4 regions of the Janthinobacterium sp. GW460-12-1-14-LB5 genome follow, and region 4 is predicted to be linked to each of the others. Evidence: predicted binding sites of a transcription regulator. Region 4 holds the regulator's gene; each other region holds the start of a gene.

Region 1 (7,323 bases), on a different contig from region 4:
TGGCTGTTCCACGGCGCCGGGTTGCCCGTGCCAAAATACGCCAGCTTGGTCTGCGGATCGTAGGTGCCGCCCATCCACGTCGAGGCGCCGCCCGTTTTCCACAGGTCGCCCGGCCAGGTCTTGTTCACGGTGCCGGATACGCCGTTGTCGATGGCCTTGCCATCCTTGTCGTAGCGGTGGCCCATATGGCCTTCCACCGTGGGACGGCTCCACACGAGGTCGCCCGTCATCGGATTGCGCGCCTCGACCCGGCCGACGATGCCGAATTCCCCGCCCGACACGCCCGTCAGCAGCAAGCCTTCGGCGATCAGCGGCGCAGCCGTCATCGAGTAGCCGGCCGCATAATCGTCAACTTTCTCCTTCCAGACGATCTTGCCCGTGTTTTGATCCAGCGCAACGAGATAAGCGTCGAGCGTGCCGAAAATCACCAGGTTGCCGTACAGGGCTGCGCCGCGGTTGACCACGTCGCAGCAGGGCATGATGCCGTCCGGCAAGCGATGCTCATATTTCCACAGTTTGGCGCCCGTTTTCAAGTCGACGGCAAAGATACGCGAATACGATGCCGTGACGAACATCTTGCCGTTGTGAATCAAGGGCTGCGATTCCTGGCCCCGCTGCTTTTCGCCGCCAAACGAGAACGACCAGGCCGGCACCAGCTTGGCCACGGTCTTGTCATTGATCTGCGTCAACGGCGAATAGCGCTGGCCCTGCGTGCCCATGCCGAACGACAGGACGCTGGACGGATTCTTCGCCGTGCTGTCGAGCATGGCGGTGGTGACATTGCCTACGTCGGCCGCCTGGGCCAGCGATGCCAAGCCCAAACCGATGAGTATCCCCATGATGTTTTTCTGCACAATCATCTCCCTCTGTTATTAGTATGTGTATGTATCAGGTGTTGCCGTGGTCGTGCGGCTGCGCATGCAACAAGGCGCACTCTTCATCGGTGAACAGGCGTGAGCGCGTCAAGAAGCGCTTGCCCGTGCCGTTGTCGAGTGAAAACATGCCACCATTGCCATCGACCACATCGATAATCAACTGGGTATGCTCCCAGTACTCGAATTGCTCGAGTCCCATGTAAAACGGTGTGCCATTCAAATTGCCGAGATAGATGTCGGTATCGCTGACATCGAACTCGCCCAGCGCGTAGCACATGGGCGCGCTGCCGTCGCAGCAGCCGCCAGACTGGAAAAACATCAGCGGGCCGTGACGCTGGCGCAACTTGTCCATCATTTCCAGCGCCGCTTCGGTGGCGACCACCCGGGCAATTGCTGCACTCATGGCATCCCTTTCTGCGCGCCGCGCCTGGACTACGGGCGCGGCGCCTGTTGCCGGTTTAGAAGAAGCCCAGCGCTTTCGGGCTATAGCTCACCAGCAAGTTCTTCGTTTGCTGGTAGTGGTCGAGCATCATCTTGTGGTTTTCGCGGCCGATACCCGATTGCTTGTAGCCGCCGAACGCGGCGTGGGCCGGGTACAGGTGGTAGCAATTGGTCCACACGCGGCCCGCCTGGATGGCGCGGCCCATGCGGAAGGCGCGCGAACCGTCGCGCGTCCACAAGCCGGCGCCCAGGCCGTACAAGGTGTCGTTGGCAATCGCCAGCGCGTCGGCCTCGTCCTTGAAGGTCGTCACGGACACGACAGGCCCGAAAATCTCTTCCTGGAAGATGCGCATCTTGTTGTTGCCCTTGAACACGGTCGGACGCACGTAGTAGCCGCCTTCCAGGTCGCCCGCCTGCGTGTTGCGCTCGCCGCCGGCCAGCACTTCGGCGCCTTCCTGGCGGCCGATGTCGAGATAGGACAGGATTTTTTCCAGCTGCTCCTGCGATGCCTGCGCGCCGATCATGGTGGACGAATCGAGCGGGTTGCCCTGCTTGATGGCGGCCACGCGCTTCAGGGCCCGTTCGATGAATTTCTCGTAGATCGATTCCTGGATCAGCACGCGCGATGGGCAGGTGCACACCTCGCCTTGATTCAGCGCAAACATCGCAAAACCTTCCAGGCACTTGTCGAAATACTCGTCGTCCGCATCCATCACGTCTTCAAAGAAGATGTTCGGCGACTTGCCGCCCAGCTCCAGGGTGACGGGAATCAGGTTTTGCGCGGCGTAACCCATGATCAGGCGGCCCGTGCCCGTTTCGCCCGTGAAGGCGATCTTGGCGATGCGCTTGCTCGACGCCAACGGCTTGCCCGCTTCCAGGCCGAAACCGTTGATGATGTTCAGCACGCCCGGCGGCAACAGGTCGCCAATCAGCTCGATCAACACCATGATGGAGGCGGGGGTCTGCTCGGCCGGTTTCAGGACGACGCAATTGCCGGCGGCCAGGGCTGGCGCCAGTTTCCACACGGCCATCAGGATCGGGAAATTCCAGGGAATGATCTGGCCCACGACGCCCAGCGGCTCATGGTAGTGGTAGGCATAGGTTTCCGCATCGATTTGCGCGACGGAACCTTCCTGCGCGCGGATGCAGCCGGCAAAGTAGCGGAAATGGTCGATGGCCAGCGGAATGTCGGCATTCATCGTTTCGCGGATGGGCTTGCCGTTGTCGATGGTTTCCGCCGTGGCGATCAGGCTCAGGTTCTGTTCGATGCGGTCGGCGATGCGGTTCAGGATATTGGCGCGCTCGGCAGGCGAAGTCTTGCCCCAGGCCTCCTTGGCGGCATGCGCGGCATCCAGCGCCAGCTCGACGTCTTCCGTCGTGGAACGGGCGATTTCGCAAAACGGCAAGCCGGTGATCGGCGTGATGTTGGGAAAGTATTCACCTTTTACTGGTGCAACGAATTTGCCGCCGATGTAATTGTCATAGCGTTGTTTGAAGGGATTGGCTACGCCCAGTTTGCTGATGTCTGCGAGATTCATGTCGTCCTCTATCGGGTTAATTAGAATGAAATTACTTAATTAAAATCAAACGTCCTGGTACAGATGGGGTGAGTACACGCAGTCTTCCGCAAATGCCGTGCCAGCTCGCCATCCCCCTACAAACTTAGCCTGTTTTACCCCTGTTGCAAGGGCGCGGCGTCAACGCCGGTGCGCTTTTCGGCGCATGCCCGGGCTTGCGCTGCGGGGACGGGCCTGTTTGCGTTTTGAACAAGGTGAAGGCATCCTGTTCCAATCCGGGCCAGCCCTGCTGCTGCGGCCCGTCGCCGCTGCACAATGGAACAGGTGTACCAGACTGGAACACCTGCCCTGTACCACTACCGAATCACCACACCCCATGGCAATTCGCCCACGGCAATATCGGCCACCTTGCGCGCGCTGGCCGTGTCGATGACGGAAACGCTGTTCGAGCGGCCATTGGCCACGTACAGCTTGGCGCCGTCGGGCGTGATGGCCATGTTCCACGGACGCTTGCCGACGGGAATGGTGGCCGTGACCTGATTGCTGGCCGTGTCGATCACCATCACCGTGCCGTCGATGCCGTTCGAGACATACACCTGCCTGCCGCTGGGTTGAACGGCGATACCGTTGGCATTCTTGCCCGCTGGAATGGTGGCAATCGCCTTGCGCGCGGCCATATCGATCACGTAGACGGCATTGACCAGTTCGCACGCCACATAGGCGCGGCCCGAGTCCGGACTGAAACCGATGCCGCGCGGACGCAGTCCCACGGCGATGGAAGCCACCTGACGGCGTTGCGCCACATCAATGACATCGACTTGCTCGGCCTCTTCCGCGCTGACCAGCAGCCAGCGCCCATCGGGGCTGAACACGGCGTGTTCCGGATTGCGTCCCTGCACCTTGATGTCGGCGAGCAAGACGCCCGTCTGGCCATCAAGCAAGGCCACGCTATTGTTTTCCTCGACGGCCACGGCAACGTAACTGCCGTCATGCGAAGCACTGACGCCTTCGGGCGACTTGCCCAGCGTCACCGTGCGCACGGGCGCGCCGCCAGCGTTGTCGATCAGCAGCAAGGCGCTGCTGGCGGCATCCGTGACAAACAATTGCCGCCCGGTGGGGTCGGCGGCGATGCCGCGCGGCCGCTTGCCTGCCGCGATCTGGCGCACCACCTGGTCAGTCGCCGTGTCGATCACGCTCACGGTGCCCGATTTTTCATTGGGAACATAGGCAAAGGGAGCGGCCTGAAGGGCCGTGCTGAAGAGCGCAGGCAGCAGCCAGCACACCTGGCGCAAGCGCGGGAAGAAGTTGGGCATAATCACCTTTTCAATGGCAAAACACAGGAAAAGCGCGCGGTAGCGGCGCCTCTGATAATTGCTGCATGCAAACGCCGTGCCACTGACACGCGTATAATTTCCGCCCACCAATGGAGACATGGCAGGCATATTGCTTGATACAACTATGCAGACCTGCGCCGCGCACGCGACCAGCAGGCTTTTATTCACATTGGAGAATCCGCATGCAGCATCGTTTCCGCCTGAACACCATCGCCAGCCTGTTTGTCGCCGGCAGCGCCACCCTGGCCCCCCACGTCTTTGCCGCCGAGCCCGCTGACTTGGCCGCCGGACAACTCATGGATACGGTGGTCGTCAGCGGCAGCCGCATCGCCCACCCCAGCCAGGAAGTGCCGGCCTCGATCGACGTGGTCGACAGCGCGCGCATCCAGGATGGTCAAATCCGCGTCAACGCGTCGGAAGCGCTGGCCGCCGTGCCGGGCCTGGTCGTGCAGAACCGCCAGAACTACGCGCAGGACTTGCAAATCTCGTCGCGCGGCTTCGGCGCACGCTCGGCCTTCGGCGTGCGCGGCGTCAAGCTGATCAGCGATGGCATTCCCGCCAGCATGCCCGACGGGCAAGGCCAGGCCGCCACCTTCAACCTCGATACGGCCGAGCGCATCGAAGTGCTGCGCGGACCGTTCTCGGCCATCTATGGCAACCACTCGGGCGGCGTGATCCAGCTGTTCTCCAGGGATGGGCAAAATCCCCCATCCGTCGAACTCAATGTAACGGGCGGCAGTTTCGGCGCCAGCAAGGTGGACTTGTCGGCACAAGGGCAAGCAGGCGGCATCGGCTACGTGCTCGACGGTTCGCGCTTCCGCACGGACGGCTTCCGCGACCACAGCGCCGCCACGCGCGAACAGGCGTTCGGCAAGATCACCGTCAAGCCGAATGCGGACAGCAAGCTGACCATCGTCGCCAACAGCCTGCACCAGGGTAATACGCAAGATCCGCTGGGTGCCACCTGGGCCACGTTTGCCGCCGACCCGCGCGCCGGTGAAGTCGACGCGACGGATACGCAAAACCCGAAACGCACGCTGGCCGAACGCTACAACACGCGCAAGAGCATCGACCATCAGCAAATCGGCGCCACCTACGAGCAATCGTTTGGCGATGACCGCCTGCATGTGATGGTGTATGGCGGCAACCGCGACGTGATCCAGTACCAGGCCTTCTCCAAGTTCCTGCAAAATCAAACTGTTAATGGAGTACTTAAGCATTCGGGCGGCGTGGTCGACTTCCAGCGCCAGTTCTACGGCATCGACACCAACTGGCTGCACGTGAACCAGCTGGCCGGAGGCAAGCTGAGCACCACCATTGGCATCGATTACGGCCGCTCCAGCGACGACCGCACCGGCTATGAAAATTACATTGGCAATACCTTTGGCGTAAAAGGCAAGCTGCGCCGCGACGAGCAGGATGTCGTCTCCAGCCTCGATCCGTATATCCAGACGGAATGGCAGAGCGGGCCATGGATGCTCAGCGCAGGTTTGCGCTACAGCAAGATGAAAGTGTCGGTCAACGACCATTTCCTCGGCAATGGCGACGATAGCGGTAGCCTGGAATACAGCCACACGACACCCGTGCTGGGCCTGCTGTACAAACTGACGCCGAACGTCAACGTCTACGCTAGCGCCGCGCGCGGTTTTGAGGCGCCCACCCTGAACGAACTGTTTTACTCGGGCACGGGCGGTGGTTTCAATTACCAGCTGAAACCGGCCACCAGCACCAACCTGGAAGCGGGCATCAAGGCCAGGATCGCCAACAACACGCATGTGAACGCAGCCTTGTTCCAGATCAAGACGAACGACGAACTGATCGTGGACAGTTCCAGCGGCGGACGCACCAGCTACCGCAATGGAGGCAAAACCTTGCGCCAGGGCATGGAGGTATCGCTGGATTCAAACCTGCCATATGGCTTCACGACAAAAGTGGCGCTGACCAGCCTGCACGCCGTGTATGACCAGGCGTTTGGCGGCGTGCGCGAAGGCAGCCGCTTGCCCGGCGTGCCCAGCGCCAACCTGTTCGCGGAACTGGCCTGGAAAGACACGCTGGACCGTTTCGGCGCGGCACTGGAAAGCGTGGCCAGCAACCAGGTCTACGCGGAGGATAGCAACATCGAAAAGCCGGCGCCCGGCTACACGGTGTTCAATGCACGCTTCAACGCCAAACAAAACGTAGGGAATTGGCGCTTCAAGGAATTTGCCCGCCTGAACAATCTTTTCGACAAGACCTACGTGGGCTCCGTCATCGTCGGCGACAGCAACAAGCGCTACTATGAAGCGGCGCCGGGCCGTAACTGGTTGTTAGGCGTCAGCGCCCAATACGCGTTTTAAGAACACCTGAGAAAAAGTCCATGGCCGCGTTGCATTGCCTTGTCGTACTATTCGTACTGCCTGCGGCAATGCGCCTTGCCCTGAACATTTTTCAGGCGTTCTCATGAAAAAGCCCGCGCCTCTTCCGATGCGCGGGCTTTTAAACTCAAGCAAGCTACTTCAGGGGCGAGCTTCCTTCACCCCATATTTCTCAAAGATGGTTTTCAATTCGCCGCTGGCCGCCATCTCGTTCATGGCAGCCTGCAGTAACTTGGCTACATCGAGCTGTTGCTTGCTGACGGCCAGGCCCACGGCCCAGCCGGCACGCGGCAAGCGGGCGAACGCCACTTCGCTCAAGGGGAAAGCGGGATCGCTTTTGAGCACCGACTCGATTTCCGAACGGTTCGCCAGCACGGCGTCAAGCTTGCCTGCTTGCAATTGCTGCAAGGCTTCGGCGGCCGTGTCGAAGATCCGCACGTCGTCGCGGTACTTGCCATTGTCCTCGCCCAGCATCAGCATGGCGGCGATCGAGACCTTTTCCACGCCGATGCGCTTGCCAGCCAGCGAGGCGACGCCATCGAATTGCGGCACGGCATGCGCACTGCGCGCCAGGCGCACGGTTTCCACGTAATACGGCGCAAAGATCTCGACCTTGTCGTTGTCCGCCATCAATTTCTTGTCGACCGGCACGTGCAGCATCACGTCGGCGGGGCCATAACCGAGGTAATGCCCCTTCCACACCATATTGCGCAAATCGTCGTTGAGGTTTTCGCCGGCGGGAAATGGCAGCAAGCTCAGTTTCAAGCCCAGCTTTTTCGCCAGCGCTTCGGCAATGTCGATA
Region 2 (7,323 bases), on a different contig from region 4:
TAGCCGTGCACGGCTTTCGAGGCGGCCAGGGCCAGGTCTTGCGACGAGGCATATAAAGTGACGGGATGGCGCGCGCGGGCCAGTTGCGGCGCGAGATCGTGCCTGAAGATGGCGGCGTCGATGTCGGGCGCGGAGAGGATGATTTCCGTGATCTTTTGCGCCAGCTGCGGCTGCGCGGCCAGCAGGTCGGCCACGGCCCGCGCCAGGCCCCGGTTGCCCATGCTGTGGCCCACCAGATACACTTGCGCCGCTTCCGTGCTGGCGAGAAAGTCGGCCAGGAAGGCCGTGAGGTGAGGCGTGCTCCACTCGATATTGTTTTCATCGATGGTGTAGGCGGCCAGGTCGCCCCGCGACGGCCAGCTGTAGAACACGGGCGCGCCGTCGAAGCCCAGGTCGTAGGCCATCTGCCCCGTGCGCCGCGCCGCATCCTCGAAACTCACGTTGTAGCCGTGCACGAAGACAAAGGCGCTCTTGCCGGCCGAGGCGCGTATCTGCGTTTTTAATGCGGCAAAGAAGTTGTCGCGGTCTTGCACCTCGGCAGACAGCAGCACCACGTGCTTGGCCGGGTCGTCGCGAAACTCCAGGCGCCACAGCGACGGCGATTCCAGCTGGCCCATGCGGTGGTCGCGGGGGATGCTGATGTCGCAGCTGCCATAGCTGAGCGGGCCATCGCTGCCGCCATTGCCCCCCGTGATACTGCGTTCGCCGCTGAAGCGCTGCGCCGGCGGCTTGCCCACGTCGCGCTGGCGGTCGGTGGCGAAATACACTTTCACCACGGCATAGTTCGACACGACGGTGCTTTTATCGGCCGGGGCGGGCGCGGTTGCCACCTCTGGCAACGGGGAGGGCGGGCGCCGCAGCGCATCGAGCAAGCCTTGCGCGGCAAACAGGGTTTCCATGTCGTCGGGCACTTTCGCCGTGGACAGGGCGGCCGACAGGGCCAGTTGCAGCTGGGTATTGCCGGGTTCGGCCTCCAGCGCGCCGATGGCGGCCAGGATGGCGGCCGCGCCGTCGAACTTGGCGATGGCCAGCTTCAGGCGTTGATAGTGGCTGGCGACGGCTGCCGGGGCGTGGCCGGGCGCGCCATGTTCGATGGCCGCGACGACGGCGGAAGTGATCAAGTCCATGCGCCACCTGCCTCTCTGATCAATATGAATTAAATATCAACTCATATTGCTATAAAAGCACGCGGAAAGCGACTTGTCCAGCACTGCGCGCAACTGGTGCGCGGCGGATCAATGTTGCTTGTCGTCGCTGAACTGCTGCGCCAAGGATTGCAGGGGCGCCATCGTCAGGCCGCCGCGGCTCACGTGCCCGGGGATGGCCACGCGCACGGGCTTGCTTTGCATGCTGGTGGACGACAGCACGTTCGCCGTGGTCTCCGGCGCCGCATTCCACACGGGATCGGCGATGCCTTCGAAGACCTGCTTCAATTGCTCGCCCCAGGTGTCGCGGATCATGCGGAAATACTGGTTCTTTTCATCGATGGCGACGAAGCGCGTGACGGCCAGGCTGTCCGCAGTGTAGACGAGCAAGTCCAGCGGCAAGCCGACGGAAATGTTCGAGCGCAGGGTCGAATCCATGGAGATCAGCGCGCACTTGGCCGCCTCGTCGAGCCGGGTCGTCGGGTTGACGACGCGGTCGATGATGGGCTTGCCATATTTCGCTTCGCCGATCTGGAAATACGTGTTTTCATCGTGCGATTCGATGAAGTTGCCGGCCGAATACACCTGGAACAGCCGGCAGCGCTCGGCGCCTATCTGGCCGCCCACGATGATGCTGACGTTGAAGTCGATGCCGCAGTCGGCCAGGGCCTTCGCTTCGCGCTGGTGCACGGCGCGCACGGCGTCGCCCACGATGCGGGCCGCGTCGTACATGCTGGCCACGTTCCAGATGCTGCGCCCGTCCGCATCGACGTGGTCGGAAACGAGCTGGCGGATCGCTTGCGAAATCGACAAGTTTCCGGCCGTCATCAGCACCAGCATGCGGTCGCCCGGGTTTTCAAACACGCTCATCTTGCGGAAGGTGCCCACCTGGTCCACGCCGGCGTTGGTGCGGGAATCGGACAGGAAGACCAGGCCTTCATTCAGGCGCATGCCTATGCAGTATGTCATTGTCGTAAATCAAATCAAAAGGGGGAACATTCTACACCAGCCGGGGCTGGGCTATCCGCCGCAAGCCCCGGCCAGCCTCATTCCTGCCCATTTACACGGGCGCGATCTGCACGTCCACGTGCAAGGTTTCCGTGCCGCCGCCCTGGCGCACGCCGCGCACGGGCGCGGCCGAATCGTAGTCGCGCCCGATGGCCAGACGGCAATACGCGTCCGTCATCAGCCGCGCATGCGTGACGTCGATGCTGACCCAGCCCGCGAAATCCGTGTCTTCCGTCCACGCGTCGACCCAGGCGTGGCTGGCCGCGTGGCCCGTCGTGCCCGGATCGATGTAGCCGGACACATAGCGGGCCGGGATGCCCCAGGCGTGGCAGCAGGCGAGGAACAGATGCGCGTGGTCCTGGCACACGCCGCGCCCCAGCGCCAGGGCGTCGCCGGCCGTGGTGGTGACCATGGTGGCGCCGCTTTCATACGCCACCTTGCCGACGATGTGTTCGGCCAGCCGCAGCAGATGGCCCGTGCCGGCCGTCACGCGGCGGTCCGGCAGGCTGGCGGCCGCCAGCTCCACGATGGCGGGATTGGCCTGCGTCAGCGGCGTCGGCATGGTAAACAACAGCGGCGACAGGGTGTCGACCAGGTTCAGCCGTCCCTTGTGCGGGTAGATGGTTTCCACCACGCCCTGGGCGACCAGGCTCAGCGACTGGTGGCTGCCGTTGATCGTCAGCATGTGCGACAGATTGCCGTAGGCATCCGTGTAGGCGTGGCACTGGCCCGGCGTGGTGATTTGCCAGGACAGTGCCCGCTGCTGCGGCTCGACGCGCGGCGTCAGGTGCAGCTGCTGTATCGTGTAGGCCAGCGGCGCACTGTAGGCGTAGCGGGTTTCGTGGCGGATGGTGAGCTGCATCAGGCCGCCAGGGGAACGAGGAAGTCGCGGCTGACCCGGTTGCCCAGGTCATAAATGTTTTCCAGAAACTCCGTCAAGGTATGGTGCAATCCCGCCTTCATGATGTCGTCGATATGGCCGAATTTCAGCTCGGCATGCAATTTGCCGGCGAACCGCTCCGTATCGGCCGACACATCGTTGCGGATATGCTTCAGATTTTCCACCACGTCATCCATGCAGGCCAGGAGCGACCTGGGCATGTCGCCGCGCAGCATCAGCAGTTCCGCCACCCGTGCCGGCGTGATCACGTCGCGGTAGACCTTGCGGTAGATCTCGAAGCCGGAGACGGAGCGCAGCAGGGCCGCCCAGTAGTAAAAATCGCGCTGGGCGACGTCTTTCGAGGTGTCGCGCGCGCCGTGGAACTTCACGTCGAGGATGCGCGCCGTATTGTCGGCCCGCTCCAGGAAGGTGCCCAGGCGGATGAAGTGGATCGCCTCGTCCTTGAGCATGGTGCCTAAAGTGACGCCGCGCGACAGGTGCGAGCGGTACTTGACCCATTCGAAGAAGGCGCTGGGGTCCGTTTCCAGCAGATTGCTTTTCAAGCGCTTCTGCATGTCGAGCCAGGTGGCGTTCTGGATTTCCCACACTTCCGTCGTCAAGGTCCCCCGCACGGCGCGAGCGTTTTCGCGCGCGCCCGTCAGGCAGGCGAGGATCGACGACGGGTTGTTCGGGTCGCGTACCATGAAATCGAGCACGTCGCGCGTGTGGAAGCGGCCATATTTGTGGTCGTACGCGCTTTGCAGCTCGGAAATGCCCAGGGTGGCGCGCCAGCCTTGCTCCGCGTCCTGCTCGGACTGGGGCAGCATGGACGTCTGCATGTTGACGTCGAGCATGCGCGCCGTATTTTCCGCCCGCTCCGTGTAGCGGGCCATCCAGAACAAATGATCGGCAGTGCGGCTCAGCATGTTTTTTCTCCTGCAAAAGCTGCTTTTTCTTCTGATAATGTGGCTTCCAGTACCCAGGTATCCTTGGTGCCGCCCCCTTGCGAGGAATTGACCACCAGCGAGCCTTCACCGAGCGCCACGCGGGTCAGGCCACCGGGCACCATGGAAATCGTCTTGCCTGACAGCACGAACGGACGCAGGTCGATGTGGCGGGGCGCGATGCCGGCCTCGACATACGTGGGGCAGGCGGACAGGGCCAGGGTCGGCTGGGCGATATAGCCGCCCGGATTGGCCAGCAGGCGCTGGCGGAAGTCCTCGATCTGCGCGGCGCTCGACGCCGGCCCCACCAGCATGCCGTAGCCGCCCGCGCCATGCACTTCCTTGACAACGAGCTTCGCCAGGTTCGCCAGCACATAGGATAAATCGGCGCTCTTGCGGCACTGGTAGGTGGGCACGTTGTTCAAAATCGGCTCCTGCGACAGGTAAAACTTGATCATGTCGGGCACGAACGGATAGATCGACTTGTCGTCAGCCACGCCCGTGCCGATGGCGTTCGCCAGGGTGACTCTTCCCGAGCGATACACGGACAGCAGGCCCGGCACGCCCAGCGACGAATCGGAGCGGAAAGCCAGCGGGTCGAGGAAATCGTCGTCGACCCTGCGGTAGATGACGTCCACGCGCTTGGGTCCGCGCGTGGTGCGCATGTAAACAGAGTTGTCGTTGACAAACAAATCCTTGCCCTCGACCAGTTCCACCCCCATTTGCTGGGCCAGGAAGGCGTGCTCGAAGTAGGCGGAGTTGTACATGCCCGGCGTCATGACGACGACCGTGGGGTCATCGATGCCCATCGGTGCGACGGAGCGCAGGTTGTCGAGCAGCATGTCCGGGTAATGGTCGACTGGGGCGATGCGGTTGCGGGCGAACAGTTCCGGGAACAGCCGCATCATCATCTTGCGGTCTTCCAGCATGTAGGACACGCCCGAGGGCACCCTTAAATTGTCTTCCAGTACATAGAATTCGCCCTGGCCCGCGCGCACGATGTCGACGCCGGCGATGTGGGCGTAAATGTCGGAAGCGACGGCGATGCCCTGCATTTCCGGGCGGTACTGGGCATTCTTGTAGATTTGCTCGGCGGGAATGATGCCCGCCTTGATGATGTTTTGCTCATGATAAATATCATGGATGAACATGTTCAAGGCTTGCACGCGCTGCACCAGGCCCGTCTGCATCTGCGCCCATTCGGCGGCGGGGATGATGCGGGGAATGGTGTCGAACGGAATCAGGCGTTCCGTGCCGGCATCGTCGCCGTAGACGGCGAACGTGATGCCGACGCGGCGGAACGTCAGGTCGGCTTCGGCCCGCTTGCGGGCGATGGTTTCCGGGGATTGCTGCGCCAGCCAGTTGTCGAATTCACGATAGTGTTCGCGTACCTTGCTGTCCGTCCCCACGTCATCTGCAGTCATTTCATTGAAAAAATTTGCCATGTTGTGATGTCCCTTGAGCCGTGTCTGTGTATAGCTCAGCAGGAAACGTGCCAACAGTGCGGACGGGAACAGGTGTAAAGATGACCACTTTTGTGGCGTCGCGCCAGCCTTTGCACCGTTTTGGTGCGTCAGCTGTCACTGTTGGGGACGCCAGCGGGCGGGACGAAGGGACGGCAATCGACGGGCACGTCGAAGATGAAGCTGGTGCCCGTTTCCGGCGCGCTGTCGACGGCGATGCTGCCGCCGTGGCTTTCGGCCACGTTCTGCACGAAGGGCAGGCCGATGCCCCAGCCGGGCGCGGGACTGTCGTTCTCGCGGCGCAGGTAGTCGAAGATGCGCTCCGCCTGGGCCGGCGCGATGGCGTGGCCGCCGTTGTGGACGGTGATGATCAGGCGTTCGTGGCACGCTTCCACATGCACCTTGACGGGCGCGTCGTCGCCGTACTTGATGGCATTGCCGAGCAGGTTTTCCAGTGCGCGCCGCAGCGAGTTCTCGCACCACCAGCCGGTGACGGATTGCCCGCTGACCTGGCATTTGCCGGGCCGCTGCAGGTTGACCTGGCCGGCCACGGCGTGTACCAGGGGCAGCACGTCGAACTGGCTCAGGGCCAGCGGCAGCCGCTGGCCCTGGTGGTAGCTGAGGGTGTCGAGCAATTCCTCGATCATGCTGTCGAGCCGTTTGCTGTGCTCGGCAATCTTGCGTGCCAGCAATACCACGCGTTCCGGCTCCGCTGGCCGCAGCAGCAGCTGGGCGCTGGTGCTGATCACGGCCAGCGGGTTGCGCATGTCGTGCGACAGGCCGGCCGCGATGCGGCGCCGGAAGCCTTCGTGCATGCTGGTAAATTCGCGTATCGATTCGCGGATGCCCGAGTCGATCGACTCGTTGAGCACCTGCCAATCCTTGCGGCGCAAGGTGATATGGGCATCGTGGGCGGCGGCGGCGAAGCAGTCGCGGAAGATCTGGTATTCCTGGATCACCTGTTCCGGCCCGTAATTGGTCATGCGCGCCCGTTCGTTGCCATGCACGGCGGGCACGTTGCTGTTGCTGGCTGCATTGTCGCGCGGATGGCCCGGCGTGAGGGCTTCGGCCAGGTTGTCGAAGAAGGCGGGCAGGGTATTGATGAGTATGGGCGTGAGCAAGCGGTCGGCGCCGCGCACCTTGGCGCGCACGCGCTGTTCCCAGGCGTTGAGGACGGCGTCGCGCATGGCAAAGATGCGCTGCGCGCGCTGCAGTGGCTGGCGCGCGCGAGCCTGGCGACCCGCATGATGATCCGTGGCAATATTCACCTGGACTCCCGGACAGGAATGACTATGCTCATCATAGTATGCGCCTGATTCGCCGCCAGGAAAACGCCTTATTGACCAGTATCGGCCTGCCGCAAGGCCGCATACAGGCGGGAAAGCGAGGCTGACCACTCGGCCAGGGAAAAGTTCTGTGGGTCGTCATGACCATTCGCAAAGCCCGTAATATGCTCATGCATACCTGCACTAACCTGGGGTAATAACAGCCGCAGAACGATAGAGTAGTTTTCAAATTCTGCATACGCATTAAAGATATCAAATGCATATTCTATTTCCTTGATATCCGCCCTCATGTGTTTCAGTTTTCGTGCCTGGCATTGGAAAACAGGAATATCAAATTATTCAGTTTCATATTCTTATTATCTGGCTGCAATCATAGTCATTCATTCAACGCGATTTTCTTGGGAGGAATTCTATTTTTTGCAATCCCGGATGAAATTAAAATACCAAATTCATTATGTAATGCCCAACGTACAATCGAAGCCTGTCCAGTTCTGACTTGCAAGCCAGAAAATAATCCATCTTTGGCAATGACGTCAATGGCGGAATCAATGACTTGCGTTGATAGTGTGTACAGGCATCCAGTCCGCATGGCGTCCA
Region 3 (7,323 bases), on a different contig from region 4:
TACGCAACCTGGCCCAGCGCTCGGCCGCGGCCGCCAAGGAGATCAAGCAATTGATCGACAGTTCCGCCGAACAGGTGGGCGCCGGTGAAAAACTCGTGGCGCTGGCGGGCGAGACGATGGAAAAAGTCGTCTCCAGCGTGCGGCACGTCACCGATATCGTGGCCGAGATTTCCTCGGCCAGCGCCGAGCAAAGCGCCGGCATCGAACAAATCAACCAGGCCATCGTCGAGATGGACAACATGACGCAGCAAAACTCGGCCCTGGTCGAGCAGGCCTCGGCGGCGGCGCAAGCCATGAACGAGCAGGCGGCGGGCCTGGCGCAGATCGTCAGCGTGTTCAAGGTGGGCGCCACGGCAGCGGTACCGCGTGCCGCCGGCATGGCGGCGCAGGCGCGCCTGCCGCGCTAGCCTTGGCGCCCATGTAGACGCAACACAGGTTCCTTCATCGTTGAAGGAACTTTTCATCTGGCCGTCTGTCCAACCTTCCTTGGTCCCTTGGGGACGTCTACACGAGGTGAGCATGACAGACGGTTTCTCCTATCACGCGGCGTTCGCCCGCAACCTGGGCTGGGTCACGCAGGCGGAGCAGGATAGCCTGCGCGGCAAGCGCGTGGCCATTGCCGGCATGGGCGGCGTGGGCGGCGTGCACTTGCTGACCCTGGCGCGGCTGGGCATCGGCGCCTTTCACATCGCCGATTTCGACACCTTCGACATCGCCAACTTCAACCGCCAGGCCGGCGCCATGGTCTCCACCCTGGGCCAGCCGAAGGTGGCCGTGCTGGCGCAGATGGCGACGGACATCAATCCCGAACTGGAGATCAAACAGTTTCCCGACGGCATACACGAGAGCAACCTGGCGGAGTTCTTTGCCGGTGTCGACCTGTACGTGGACGGCCTGGATTTCTTCGCCTTTCCTGCGCGCCAGGCCACCTTTGCCACCTGCGCGCGCCTGGGCATTCCCGCCATCACGGCCGCGCCGCTGGGCATGGGCACGGCCGTGCTCAGTTTCATGCCGGGCGGCATGACGTTCGAAGAGTATTTTGGCTGGGGCGACTTGCCGGAAGAAGAAAAAGCCCTGCGCTTTCTCGTCGGCCTGGCGCCGGCCGGCCTGCACGGCCCGTATCTGGTCGACCCGTCCGCCATCAACCTGAAAGAGCGGCGCGGGCCGTCGACCATCATGGGCTGCCAGCTGTGCGCCGGCGCGGCCGCCACGGAAGCCCTGAAGATCCTGTTGAAACGGGGCAAGGTCATGGCGGCGCCGCATGGCGTGCATTTCGACGCCTACCGGAACAAGCTCGTGCATACCTGGCGTCCGGGCGGCAACCGCCACCCGCTGCAACGGCTGGCAATGGCCATCATCAAGCGCCGGCGTGCGGCGCAGGGGGCATAAATGGCGCAAGCACCGCAGCTCGATCCCATACTGGAAAACATCCTCGACCAGGCGCGCTGGGCGCCCAGCGGCGACAACACGCAGCCGTGGCGCTTTGAAGCCATCGAGCCGCGCCACGTCGTCGTGCATGGCTTCGATACGCGCAGCCACTGCGTGTACGACCTCGACGGCCATCCCAGCCAGCTGTCGCTGGGCGCCTTGCTCGAAAGCATGGCACTGGCGGCCAGCAGCCACGGCTTGCGCATGGAGGCGCGCCGGCGCACGGCCATGCCCGATACCCTGCCCACCTTCGATGTGCGTTTTGTCGACAGCCCCGGCCTGCTGCCCGACCCGCTGGCAGCCTTCCTGCCGCAGCGCAGCGTGCAGCGGCGCCGGCTCAGCACGCGCCAGCTGCGCGCCAGCGAAAAGGCCGCGCTGGAGGGGAGTTTGCCGTCCGGCTACAAGGTGCAGTGGTACGAGGGCGGGCGCGCGCGCCTGGCCTGCGCGCGCCTGATGTTCGACAATGCCCGCCTGCGCCTGACCATGCCCGAGGCGCACAAGGTGCACCGCGACGTCATCGAATGGGGCGCGCGCTTCAGCGCCGACCGCATCCCGGAACAGGCGCTGGGTGTCGATCCGATGACGGCGCGGCTGATGCGCTGGGTCATGCAGAGCTGGCGCCGCGTGGATTTCTTCAATACCTGGCTGGCCGGCACCGTGGCGCCGCGCCTGCAGATGGACTTGCTGCCCGGCCTGTATTGCGCCGCGCATTTTGCGCTGCTGGCCGAGGCCTCGCCGCGCCATATCGACGATTACGTGGCGGCCGGCCGCGCCATGCAGCGCTTCTGGCTGACGGCCACGCAGCTGGGCCTGCAATTGCAGCCGGAACTGACGCCGCTGATCTTTGCCCGCTATGTGCGCGAACGGCGGGCCTTTTCGCGCACCGACGGCATGCAGGAACTGGCGCAGGAACTGGCGGGGCAATGCCAGGACGTGCTGGGGGCGGCGGCGTTTGAGCGGGCCGTGTTCCTGGGCCGCATCGGCGCCGGCCCGGCGGCCCAGGCGCGCTCCTTGCGCCGGCCGCTGCAAGAGTTGCTGGTGGTGCCGGCCGACGGCAAGACGCCTGCGTGAACGGCAGGCGTTTGCCGGCTGCCGCAGCGAAAAAAGCCGCTGAGGCCATCAGCGGCTTTCAGGCTCGATGCTGCGCACGTCAAGCCTGGCGCTGCCCGCCTTGCTGGCGGCGTGCGGTCATGCCCAGGCCAAACAGGCCGATACCGAGCAGGGCGATAGTGCCTGGCTCAGGAACTGCCAGAAATAATTCCAGGCCGCCACCATCGGCCATTGCGACGAAACTGTCGGTCAGGCTGCCGCCTATGAAGCTGTTCGTATTGCCGCTGAGGGACTCCAGCGGGAAAAACGGGTCGGGGTTAATGAAAAACAATTGTCCTTGCGGCGTCAGCGAGGCGTTCAGCAAGGCCTTGAAGTCGCCCTGGGCCAGGCCGGCGAAAATGTGCGCTTCGCCCACGTCGAGCGTGTAGGTGACGATGGCAAAATCATCGCCGGAGACGCCGCCCACGTTCACCGGCGAACCTGCCACGTTACTGATCGACAGTGCCGTGTCCTGGTTGGGGTCGATGTACAAGGTCATGGTCAGGGTTTGAAAGTTGGCATGGATCCCGCCAGCCAGCGTATCGGACTGGCCGGTGATGGTAAACAGGCCATACATGCCATAGCCATTGAGGGCGTTCAGTTGCGATGGCACGCTGCCGCCATTGGGGCTGCCGAAAGCGGCCTTGGTCAAAAAGCCTGTTTCAGTGAAGGGATCGTTGCCGCCACCTAAACCGCCAACGATGGTTTGTTCGACGCGCGCGTGATATTCAAAGCTGATGCGGTCGGCCACCACCTGATTGGCGGCGGAGCCGGGGACGGAACCTTCATTGACGGTAAACAACGGACCCGCGAGTGCGGGAGCGCTGATCAGCGCGGCGCCGATGGCGACCACGGAGACAGCGAGACGCAGGAGTGAGGACAGCGGTTTCATGACATTTCCTTCAGCGTAAGGGTTGATCGGACCAGGTCACTGTGGCGGCTGCCTCAGATAACCTCATACGCCCTTGAAGCAGAATTTGTACCATGTAATATTTTCATTTAAATTCAATGGCTTATAAAAAAAGCTTGGCCATTTTTCACGCTTGTGTAAAAAAAGTCGACGTTTTAGTCCGCCTATGGCGCGGCTTGCGGGCGCCAGTCTTTCCCGCCATGGGCTACAGTGGGGGCAAAGGAGGTCACCATGCAACCACGATCCCGCCATGCCCCGCTGCGTGCGCACAGCACGCCTGAACCGGATATCCCGCCGCCGCCCGAAGGCGATCCGCTGACGCCGCCGCCGGAAAAGCCGCCGCACACGGATCCCGTGCCGGTCGAGGAGCCGACGCCGCCGCCGCCGCCCGTCAAGATGGGCTGAGAGCAAGTCGTCGCCCACCTGAGCGGCCGACCCGCTGCCGCGCGCTGTTTATTTCTAGCCGGAAATGGATTGCGCGGCCGGCCGGGTAGCCACGCCATTTAAACAACAAAAATGCCAATAAACGTTGCCGAGTGGATACAAATCAAGCGCTAACTGCTGTGTGTCATGCGGCCGTCACGATTCTGTTCTTATAATGAGACATCATAAAAATTCTTGTACAGGAGACCATCATGGGCAATTCCTTGCATAACAAAATTTACCTGGGCCGTCGCCCTGTGATCACCAGCAAGAACCTCGCGGCGCTGGCCCTGGCGGGTGCCGTGGCCGGTTGCGGCCTGGCGTGGTTGCTGCTGCGCACCTACAAATAAGCGTACTCCACGCGCCTTTTCAGCACGCCGTCCGTGGGGCGGGCGGCGACTGAATCACGTTGCCTGTTGCCGATGCGCAGCGGGGCGCGTACCATGGGGGCCGAACACCTGGCCTTTTATGGAAAAGTAATGAAGAACGAGAAATTAACAACCGATGAATATGACGCGCTGGAGCAAGTTGCACGCGGCATCAAGACCGAGCGCCCCAGTGCTTGCGTTGCCCGCAATGCCAAGCGCCTGTCCGGCCTGAAGCTGCTCAGCTATGCACGCGACGGCCGTCTGTCCATCACGGATAAGGCACAACAACTGCTGTTCCTGCGCCGCTGCATCATGGGGCTGCGCGCCGTGGCCGCCGATCCGCTGACCAAGCTGGATACGGACGTGGCCTATTTCCTGGGCAAGAAAGCCCACATCGTGGCGCGCGCCGAAGGCGAGGGTCACGACATTTCCGACAAGGGCCGCGACTCGCTGGCCGATATCGATACCCTGGGACTGTAACAGCCTGTCCCGGCAACCGGCCCCTGGGGCCGGTTTTCACATCCCCCTATTATTTCCCCTTGGAGAACACTTTGGACAGCGCGATGAACTGGTCGGCCCACGAACTGACGATGACGGTCCTGATGACGCCCGATATGGCCAACTTTTCCGGCAACGTGCACGGCGGCACCATCCTGAAATACCTCGACAGCGTCGCCTACGCCTGCGCCAGCCGCTATTCGGGCAGCTATGTGGTGACCCTGTCGGTGGACCAGGTGATGTTCCTGCAGCCTATCCACGTGGGCGAACTGGTGACGTTCCTGGCCTCGATCAACTACACGGGCACGACGTCGATGGAAGTGGGCATCCGCGTGGTGACGGAAAACATCCAGCAGCGCCTGGTGCGCCACGCCAACAGCTGCTATTTCACCATGGTGGCCGTGGACGCCAACCGCAAGCCCGTGGCCGTGCCGCCGCTGGCGCTGGAAACGCCGGAGCAGCAGGTGCGCTTCGAGCAGGCCAAGCTGCGCAAGCTGTCGCGCCAGAAGGTGTCGAAGAAGTAAAGGCAATCGACATAAAAAAACGGCCGCCAGAGCGATCTGGTGGCCGTTTTTTTTATTGCTTGCCGCCCGTTGGCGGCATGGCGCCGTGATTAACGGTCGCCGTAGCTGCGGCGTGCGCCGTCGGTGCTGCGCGGGTTGGAACCCTTGTAGCCGCCGCCGGTGCTAGGAGCGCCGTCTTTACGCGGTGCGCCCGGCTTGCTGAACGTGCGTTGGCCTGGCTTCGCGCCGCCACGGTTGTCGCCTGGTTTCCAGCCGCCTGGACGGGCGCTCGAACGTGGTGCCGATGCCGTTTTCTTTGGCTCGAAACCTTCGATGACATTGACCGGGATCAATTGCTTGGTGAAGCGTTCGATGCGCTTGACGTTCATGCCTTCAGCGTGGTTCACCAGCGAGATGGCCAGGCCATTGCGGCCAGCGCGGCCGGTACGGCCGATGCGGTGGACGTAGTCTTCCGGGAACTTCGGCAGATCGTAGTTGAACACGTGGGTGATCGTTGGCACGTCGATACCGCGGGCGGCAACGTCGGTGGCGACCAGCACCTTGACCTGGCCGCGGCGCATGCCGTCCAGGGTGCGGTTGCGCGCGCCCTGATGCATGTCGCCGTGCAAGGCGGCAGCCGAGAAACCGGCGATGTTCAGGCGGTCGGCGATGGTGTCGGCGTCACGCTTGGTGGCGGTGAACACAACAGCCTGGTCCAAGGTTTCGTCGCGCAGCAGGTGGTCCAGCAGGCGATTCTTGTGCGACAGGTCGTCGACGAAGTGGACGCGCTGCGTGATGTTTTCATGCTTGTTGCTCGAACTTGCCACCTGGATGACCAGCGGGTTTTTCGTGATGCGGCGCGCCATGTTGCCGACCACGCCATCCAGCGTTGCCGAGAACAGCATGGTCTGGCGGCCTTCCGGCGTCGCTTCGACGATCTTTTCGATGTCGTCGATGAAACCCATGTCCAGCATGCGGTCGGCTTCGTCCAGCACCAGGATTTCCAGTTGCGAGAAGTCGATCTTGCCCGAATCCATGTGGTCGATCAGGCGGCCAGGGGTCGCGACCAGAATCTCAGGATTCTTGGCCAGCAATTGCATCTGTTTAGGGTAAGGCATGCCGCCCAGGATCGACACAGCCTTGATGCGGCGGATGCCGGTGCTGTACTTGTCGGTGTTGGTCGTTACTTGCAGGGCCAGTTCGCGCGTTGGCGTCAGCACCAGCATTTTTGGCTGGGCAGCCTTGAAACGTGGACGCTCGCCGCGGGCGCGCGATGCTTGCATTTCCTGGTTTGGCGTCTTGCCGGCGGCGCTTTGTTCGGCGCTGGCCAGTTTGTGCAGCGATGGCAGCATGAAAGCTGCCGTCTTGCCCGAACCGGTCTGCGACGAGACCAGCAGGTCACGGCCTTCGATCGCGGCTGGAATCGCTTGCGACTGTACCGCGGTTGGCGCGGTGTAGCCCGATTCGGTCAGAGCGGCGAGGATGGACGGATGCAGGCCTAAGGATTCAAATGTCATTCTTTTTCTTTCGTGAAAATCAGCGTTCTTGCAAAAAGCAGAACGCAAAATAGCAACGCCAACCAAAACGAAATGACTCAACTAGAAAGAAATTTCGGCACAAAAGCTTTGCGCCGGGACGGTGTCAGGTGCGACACACAAGGCGGGAGGGCTTTATTAAGCGGCATCCTGTGGATGCGCTAAGGCTTGCGAAGCTGCTAAGTTTGTAGTGCATGTAACTGCGGTGTTGCCATCGCTTCAAGGAAACATATTGCAGCGCACAACGACACTATACCGTATTTGCCGCCGTTTTGCACGGCCTAAATGGGAAGAAACGACAGTCCTACCACGTTTTGATCATGTTTCCTATGTGAAATCAGTAAGAATACGTAGTTTTCTTCCGTTTAATGGAGCATGGCCACGATGTCGGCGGGCAGCGGCGGCGCCTGTCGCGTTTCCCTGGCCAGGTTGATTTGCCGGGCCGCTTGCGCCACGTCGACCAAGTGCCAATTACTCTACTTCCGGATTGACGGCCATCACTTGCGAAAAGCCGCCATCGACGTAGGTAATCTCGCCCGTGATGCCGGAAGCCAGGTCGGACAGCAGGA
Region 4 (7,323 bases):
GGCCACTTGAACCTGATCCATCCGGGCCGCATCCAGGTCTTTGGCCACCAGGAAATCAATTACTATCAGCGCCTGAAGGTCAACACGCGCACCCACGTGATCGGCGAACTGATCGCCGGCGGTCCGCCCGCGCTGATCATCGCGCAAGGGCTGGAAACGCCGCCCGACATTCTCGCCATCTGCGACGAGCAAAATATCCCCCTGTTCTCGACCCCGCTGCCGGCCGCGCAAGTGATCGACTTCCTGCGCGTCTACCTGTCGAAAAAACTGGCGCAGCGCATCATCATGCATGGCGTGTTCATGGACGTGCTGGGCGTGGGCGTGCTGATCACGGGCGATTCGGGCCTGGGCAAGAGCGAGCTGGGGCTGGAGCTGATTTCGCGCAGCCACGGCCTGGTGGCCGACGACGCCGTCGAATTTTCGCGCATCGCGCCGAATATGATCGAAGGCCGCTGCCCGCCCCTGCTGCAAAACCTGCTGGAAGTGCGGGGGCTGGGTTTGCTCGATATCAAGGCCATCTTTGGCGAAACGGCCGTGCGCCGCAAGATGCGCCTGAAACTGATCGTGCACCTGGTGCGCCGCAACGCGCTGGAAGAGGAAGTCGAGCGCCTGCCCTTCCTGTTCCCCACGGAAGACGTGCTGGGCTTGCCCGTGCGCAAGGTCGTCATCCCCGTCGCCGCCGGCCGCAACATCGCCGTGCTGCTGGAAGCGGCCGTGCGCAACACGATTCTGCAGCTGCGCGGCATCGATACCCTGCAGGAGTTCATGGAGCGGCAACGTTTGGCAATGAGCGGCGATTAGCGTTGCAAGGAGTTCACCCATGCATGGGTGAACCGTTACGCAGGCGGAGAGCAAGGCTCTCCGAAACCCATGCTCCACCAACGCCTCGCCATGAGTGGCGATTAACAACGCAGGTCGGATTAGCGGGGCCGCCGAGGTGGGGCAAGGCCCCGCGTAATCCGACAACATTGTTGGCGCGTGCAGCAAAGAAATACTACAGTCCAAATTGCAATAATTTGTAAAGATCATTGCATCGGGAGCGCAGCGCCGGTCTTTATTGTATGATCGGGCTATGCATATCGTCCTTATCACCGGAATATCCGGCTCCGGTAAATCCGTCGCGCTCAATGTGCTGGAAGATACCGGCTACTATTGTGTCGACAACCTGCCGCCAGCCTTGCTGCCGAGCCTGGTGCAAACCCTGCTGGACGAAGGCACGCCGCAGCTGGCCGTGGCCGTCGATGCGCGCAGCGCCGAGTCGCTCGTCAGCTTGCCGCACAATGTGGCGCTGCTGCGCGACCAGGGGCACGACGTCAAGGTCATGTTCCTGACAGCCACCACGCATTCGCTGGTGGCGCGCTTCTCGGAAACGCGGCGCAGCCACCCTCTGTCGCACGAATTGCGCCCGAACCAGAATCCGGCCAGCCGCCGCACCCTGATCGAATGCATCTCCGAAGAGCGCGAACGCCTGTCGGCCATCGAGCAATTGGGCCATGTGATCGATACCTCGGAACTGAGCGCGAACAAACTGCGCGCCTGGATCAAGGATATCGTCGCCTCCGAACGCGCGCCGCTGACCCTGTTCTTCGAATCGTTCGCCTTCAAGCTGGGCGTGCCGCTCGATGCCGATTTCGTCTTCGACGTGCGGGCCCTGCCGAATCCGTATTACGACCTGGCGCTGCGCCCGCTCGACGGACGCGACGCTCCCGTGATCGCCTTCCTCGACGCCCAGCCGAGCGCGCTGGAACTGCTGGCCGACATCCGCGCCTTCATCGAGAAATGGTTGCCGTCATTCAAGTCCGACAACCGCAGCTACCTGACGGTGGCCCTGGGCTGCACGGGCGGCCAGCACCGCTCCGTGTACATGGCGGAGCGGCTGGCGCAGTATTTCGGCCCCAACGAGCGGGTCGTGCTGCGCCACCGCGAGCGTTCTTAATCAGTCGAGGTGGCGCAGCGGATGCGCTTGCGCCGGCCAGACGGGGGCAAAGAAACGCGCCACCATGCTGGCATCGACCTCGTCCAGGGTTGAGGGGTTCCAGCGCGGCGCATTGTCCTTGTCGACCACCAGCGCGCGCACGCCCTCGAGCACTTCGCCATGCGCGAAATTGTGGCGCACCAGCGTGCGCTCCATGCGCAGGCAGTCGGCCACGCCCAGGTGGGCGCCCCGCTGCAGCAATTCCAGGGTCACCGACATCATCAAGGGCGAGCGCAGGCGCATGGCCGCCAGGGCCTTCGCGGCGAACGCGCTGTCGTCCTGCGCCAGCGAGGCCATGATGGCGGCCACCGAACCCGCGCCGAAGTGGCGGTCCAGCGCCGCGCGCGCCGTGGCCAGGGAAGCCGCGCCCGCCTCGGCCTGGAACGGCGCCGCCAGCGCCTTGATGGCCACCGGCAAGGCCTCGCCCGGCGTCGAGTCGAACAGGGCCAGCAGCGCCCCCATCTGCGCCTCGGGCAGATACACATCGGCCAGGCCCGTGTACAGGGCATCGGCCGCACCGATGGTCAGGCCCGTCAAGCCCAGGTACAGGCCCAGCCGGCCCGCCAGGCGGGAAAGAAAGTAACTGCCGCCCACGTCGGGGAACAGGCCAATATTGACTTCCGGCATGGCCATGCGCGTGCGGCCCGTGACGATGCGCAACTGGTTGCCGGGCCCGGCTTGCGCCACGCCCATGCCGCCGCCCATCACCACGCCGTCCATCACGGCGATATACGGTTTCGGATAAAAGTGAATGACATGATTTAACGCGTATTCTTCCGTAAAGAAATCTTCCAGCAGGGCGCTGCCGCCTTGCGGCGTGGCCAGGCCCGCATCGTAAAAGAAACGGATATCGCCGCCGGCGCACAGGGCCTTTTCGCTGCTGGAGCGGATCACCACGGCGTCCACCTGCGGATCGTCGCGCCAGGCCAGCAAGGCAGCGCTCAGGGTGCGCACCATCTCCAGCGACAGGGAGTTCAAGGCTTTCGGGCGGTCGAGCACGATGTGGCCCGTGCGGTTGCGGATGGAGGTCTGGACGAAGTCGCTCATGGCAGGCAGGAAAGAAGTGAGGATGGCGCATTCTAGCGCTTTCACCACGGATATTGCGTCCCGCAGGACGCAAAAAAGGGCGCAATGTGCGCCCTTAGTTGATCACAACTGGGGGAAGCCGGTGGCCTTAGACGGCGACGACGGCGTCTTCCTCTGAGTTGTCTGGCAGATGCTTGATCGCCTCTTTACCGTGCCCTTGCACTTTGGTTTTGTACTTCATCACTTGCCTATCGAGCTTGTCGATCAGGGTATCGATCGCGGCATACAGGTCGTGCGCCAGGCTTTCCACATAGACGGTCTTGCCACTCAGACGCAGGTTGACTTCGGCCTTTTGACGTTTTTCTTTCTCTTTGAGGTTATCCACGGTCAGAATCACGGCGATATCGATAACTTGATCGAAATGACGTTTCACGCGCTCCAGCTTCGTTTGTACGTATTCACGGATGGCTGGTGTCACTTCGAGATGATGTCCGCTGATGGTGAGATTCATACACACTCCTAAAGATGATCGGGTTCGTGCGGTCCATCGTATCCGGCCCGCAGAGGAACCGAAAAAAACTTACAAACACTTACGCAGGCTCACTGGCGGAATTTTCAATGCTTCCCGGTATTTGGCAACAGTACGTCGCGCAATCACCATGCCTTGTTCCCCCAGCATGTCCGCAATCTTACTGTCGGATAAAGGATTTTTAGGGTCTTCTGCTCCTGTCAGTTGCACGATCAATGCCCGTATCGCCGTCGATGACGCTTCGCCCCCCGCTTCGGTGGCGACATGGCTACCAAAGAAATATTTCAACTCGAACATGCCGTGCGGGGTCAGCATGTACTTTTGAGTTGTTACCCGCGAGATAGTACTCTCGTGTAAACCCAGTGTATCAGCTATTTCACGGAGCACAAGGGGGCGCATGGCAACGGCCCCATGCGAGAAAAAGTTCTTTTGTCTTTCTACTATCGCCTGTGCCACGCGCAGGATGGTATCGAAGCGCTGACGCATATTCTTGATCAGCCACTTGGCCTCCTGCAACTGCGCACCCATGGCGCCCTCGCCCTTGCCCTGCTTGAGCAAGTTGGCGTACATGGCGTTGACACGCAGGCGCGGCATGACGTCGTTGTTCAGGGTGACTTGCCAGCCATTGCGCGCGCGCTTGACGACGACGTCGGGCACCACGTAATCGGACACGTCCGAGGCGAACACGGCGCCCGGGTGCGGATTACACTGGCGAATCACCGTCTGCGCCTCGCGCAAGTCTTCATCGTCGCAATCGAGGGCTTTTTTCAGCTTGTTGAAATCGCGCTGGGCAAACCAGGCCAGGTGCTTTTCCACGATGACGAGGGCCATGCGCCGCGTCACCATGGCGACGTGCGGCAAGCGCCTGATTTGCAGCGCCAGGCATTCGGACGCATTGCGCGCGCCCACGCCCGGTGGATCGAAACTTTGCAGCAGCGACAAGGCCGTGCGCATCTCGTCGGCGTCGATTTCCAGCTCTTCCGGCAGGCGTGCCAGGATGTCGTCGAGCGATTCCTCCAGGTAGCCATTGTCGTCGAGCGCGTCGATGATCAGCTCGACCAGCGCGCGGTCGCGCAACTCGAGCACCGTCACGCGCATCTGCTCCATCAGGTGCTCGCGCAGGGTGCAGTGATGGGCCTCCAGTTGCGGACGCGAATCTTCATCGTCGGGCGCCTTGCCCCGGCTCGCCTCGCTCCAGTCGCTGTCGCCGCCCTCCGCGGCGGCCGGGCCCTCGCCCGCCTCGCCGTCAAACCCGTCCGCTTCGGCCGGTGCGGCGGGCGCCTCCTGGCCTGGCGGCTGGGGCGGCGCTTCGGCCGGCGCGGCCGTGGAACTCAGGGCGCCGTCGGACAGCAGGCGCAGCGAACGGTCGAGCGGATCGTCGAGGCGTTCGAGCAAGGGATTGTCCGTCAGCAGCTGCTCGAGTTCCTGGTGCAATTCCAGGGTGGATAATTGCAGCAGGCGTATCGATTGCTGCAACTGCGGCGTCAGTGCCAGGTGCTGCGACGTGCGCAGCTGCAATGATTGTTTCATTGGCTCACATGCGGAAGTGTTCGCCCAGATAGACCCGGCGTACCGACTCGTTCGCGATGATGTCGTCGGGGCGTCCCGACGCCAGCACCGAGCCCTGGTTGATGATGTAGGCACGGTCGCAAATACCCAGCGTCTCGCGCACATTATGATCGGTAATCAGCACGCCGATATTGCGCTCCTTCAAGAAACGCACGATGCGCTGGATTTCGATCACGGCGATCGGATCCACGCCGGCAAACGGCTCGTCGAGCAGCACGAAACGCGGGTCGGTGGCCAGCGCGCGGGCGATTTCCACGCGGCGGCGCTCGCCGCCGGACAGGGACAGGGCCTGGTTCTCGCGCAGCTTTTCAATCTGCAAGTCGGCCAGCAGTTTATCCAGGCGCTCCTCGATCTCGGCCTTCTTCAGGGGACGGCCTTCGACGGTCTGGATTTCCAGCACGGCGCGGATATTGTCTTCCACCGTCAGCTTGCGGAACACGGACGCTTCCTGCGGCAGGTACGACAGGCCCATCTGCGCGCGGCGGTGGATCGGCAGGCTGGAAATGTCCACGCCGCTGATATCGATGCTGCCGCCGTCCGACGGCACCAGGCCGACGATCATGTAGAACGAAGTCGTCTTGCCGGCGCCGTTCGGCCCCAGCAGACCCACCACTTCGCCGCATTCGACTTGCAGCGAGACATCATGCACGACTTGGCGCTTGCCATAGGTTTTTTGCAGCCCGCGAACGATCAGGGTGCTGCCACAACGGGTATTGTCCATTATTTCTTTCCTGGCGCGGGCGTAGCCGGCGCTTTCTCCGCCGCCGGCGCCTTGTTCTTCGGCTGGATCACCATGCGCACGCTGCCGCCATCGGGGGTGCTGGTGCCGCTGTCGGAATTTTCCATCGCAAACACTTCCTTGCGGCTGTCATACGAGATGAAGGCGCCATTGGCCACGTCGGTCACTTTCGTGCCTTCCAGGCGCGTCAGCTTGGCCCTGGAAAACAGTTTCACCACTTCCGTCTTGTTGTTGTATTCCACGCGCTCCGCTTCGCCTTCGACCCACAGGTCGCCCGCGCCATCGCGCTTCTGGCGGAAGGTGGCCAGCTTGCCGGGATCGGCCCAGAAGGTGATGAACTGGTAGCCTTGCGGATCTTCCGTGATCAGGGCCCGGCCCGCCTTCATGGTCAGGGTCCCCTTCACCAGCACGACGTCGCCCGTCAGGGTACGCACCTGCTTGACGTCATCGACGTGGCCGCTACGTGCCGTGATGACGGCTTCCTTCTCGGAATCGGCCTTCTCGGCATGCGCCCCCCCTATCATGGCCAGGGAAAATACGCTCAACAGCAAGATCTTCTTCATAGTATGGTTTCCTTGTTTCATTCTGTCATTTTGCCGCCGCGGCCGGGCGCGGTTTCGGCGGGAGGACCATGCGCAGCGCATTCTGCACTTCCACCACGCCGGTGGCATTATTGGCCTTCATGCCGATGCCATTGATGCGCGAGGCGCCCGTCAGGATATCGACCGGCACGTCCGTTTCCATTCTTTCCTCATCCGGGAACACCGTCAGCGCCTCCGTCCTGACCGTCAGGTTCTGCGCCTTCGGACTGGCCGCGCGGTCGATCACGACATTGCGGTGCAGTTGCAGCCGGGTATTGTCCTGGTCGATATGCGCCAGTTCCGCATTCATGTTCAGCGGCGGCATGCCTGGCGTGAGCTTGCGCACGAAGGGCTGGTCGATATCGGACGAATCGTCGAGCGGATAATGCGTGAGCTTGGTGCCCGAGACGATATAACTGGGCTTACCCGTCAAGTCCATGCGCACCAGACTAAAATTGGTAATGAAATAGTCGGGTTCATCCAGATGCTTGCTGGCCGTGATGTCCTGGCCATTCTTGTTCATCACTTCGAGCAGCCAGAAGCTGCCCAGCGCGACGACGACCGCGCCCAGCACGGTAAAAATCATGCGCCAGCGATGGGCGCCTCCTGGCTTACGCATAGGGCTTCACTCTTTCAAAGGTCACTGGCGGCGAGGCACGGCACCTCACTCCAGGAACGGCGCCATCACGCGCGCATAGTTGTCCTGGGCGCGCAGCAGGAATTCGCAGATCTCGCGCACCGCGCCGCGGCCGCCGCCGGCCTGCGTCACATGGTGCGCCAGGCCCTGCGCTTCCGGACGCCCGCCCGGCACGCTGACGGCAAAGCCCACGCGGCGCAGGATGGGCGCGTCGATGACGTCGTCGCCGATATAGCCGCATTGCTCTTCCGTCAAGCCCGTCAGCGC

The links. Region 4 encodes sigma-54, which starts transcription at its own class of promoters, with help from an activator protein. Its sites were predicted from a motif close to TGGCANGNAANCTGCTTT; they were not measured.
Region 1: AC07X6_RS27985 (beta-propeller fold lactonase family protein) is a predicted target of sigma-54. The motif match lies at 4,211-4,228, and genes of this name have one in related genera.
Region 2: AC07X6_RS17605 (circularly permuted type 2 ATP-grasp protein) is a predicted target of sigma-54. The motif match lies at 5,458-5,475, and genes of this name have one in related genera.
Region 3: pepA (flocculation-associated PEP-CTERM protein PepA) is a predicted target of sigma-54. The motif match lies at 3,485-3,502, and genes of this name have one in related genera.

What each region holds. Positions count from the first base shown of each region.
Region 1 covers NZ_JBWKYD010000045.1:7,856-15,178, forward strand. Annotated here, with positions in the region: gene AC07X6_RS27970 (PQQ-dependent methanol/ethanol family dehydrogenase) at 1-839, opposite strand, end outside; gene AC07X6_RS27975 (DUF779 domain-containing protein) at 889-1,278, opposite strand; gene adh (aldehyde dehydrogenase) at 1,334-2,854, opposite strand; gene AC07X6_RS27985 (beta-propeller fold lactonase family protein) at 3,190-4,146, opposite strand; gene AC07X6_RS27990 (TonB-dependent receptor family protein) at 4,350-6,503, shown strand; gene AC07X6_RS27995 (substrate-binding periplasmic protein) at 6,663-7,323, opposite strand, start outside.
Region 2 covers NZ_JBWKYD010000016.1:72,652-79,974, reverse strand. Annotated here, with positions in the region: gene AC07X6_RS17625 (alpha/beta hydrolase) at 1-1,127, opposite strand, end outside; gene AC07X6_RS17620 (proteasome-type protease) at 1,236-2,114, opposite strand; gene AC07X6_RS17615 (transglutaminase family protein) at 2,206-3,015, opposite strand; gene AC07X6_RS17610 (alpha-E domain-containing protein) at 3,015-3,959, opposite strand; gene AC07X6_RS17605 (circularly permuted type 2 ATP-grasp protein) at 3,953-5,422, opposite strand; gene AC07X6_RS17600 (sensor histidine kinase) at 5,551-6,708, opposite strand; gene AC07X6_RS17595 (hypothetical protein) at 6,777-7,016, opposite strand; gene AC07X6_RS17590 (hypothetical protein) at 7,103-7,323, opposite strand, start outside.
Region 3 covers NZ_JBWKYD010000003.1:99,150-106,472, reverse strand. Annotated here, with positions in the region: gene AC07X6_RS03650 (methyl-accepting chemotaxis protein) at 1-407, shown strand, start outside; gene AC07X6_RS03645 (ThiF family adenylyltransferase) at 520-1,389, shown strand; gene AC07X6_RS03640 (nitroreductase family protein) at 1,390-2,499, shown strand; gene pepA (flocculation-associated PEP-CTERM protein PepA) at 2,579-3,409, opposite strand; gene AC07X6_RS03630 (hypothetical protein) at 3,659-3,832, shown strand; gene AC07X6_RS03625 (hypothetical protein) at 4,063-4,200, shown strand; gene AC07X6_RS03620 (hypothetical protein) at 4,330-4,698, shown strand; gene AC07X6_RS03615 (acyl-CoA thioesterase) at 4,782-5,240, shown strand; gene AC07X6_RS03610 (DEAD/DEAH box helicase) at 5,330-6,736, opposite strand; gene fabI (enoyl-ACP reductase FabI) at 7,226-7,323, opposite strand, start outside.
Region 4 covers NZ_JBWKYD010000004.1:119,439-126,761, forward strand. Annotated here, with positions in the region: gene hprK (HPr(Ser) kinase/phosphatase) at 1-801, shown strand, start outside; gene rapZ (RNase adapter RapZ) at 1,073-1,936, shown strand; gene AC07X6_RS05180 (3-hydroxyisobutyryl-CoA hydrolase) at 1,937-3,022, opposite strand; gene hpf (ribosome hibernation-promoting factor, HPF/YfiA family) at 3,150-3,512, opposite strand; gene AC07X6_RS05190 (RNA polymerase factor sigma-54) at 3,582-5,060, opposite strand; gene lptB (LPS export ABC transporter ATP-binding protein) at 5,065-5,820, opposite strand; gene lptA (lipopolysaccharide transport periplasmic protein LptA) at 5,820-6,401, opposite strand; gene lptC (LPS export ABC transporter periplasmic protein LptC) at 6,427-7,038, opposite strand; gene AC07X6_RS05210 (KdsC family phosphatase) at 7,084-7,323, opposite strand, start outside.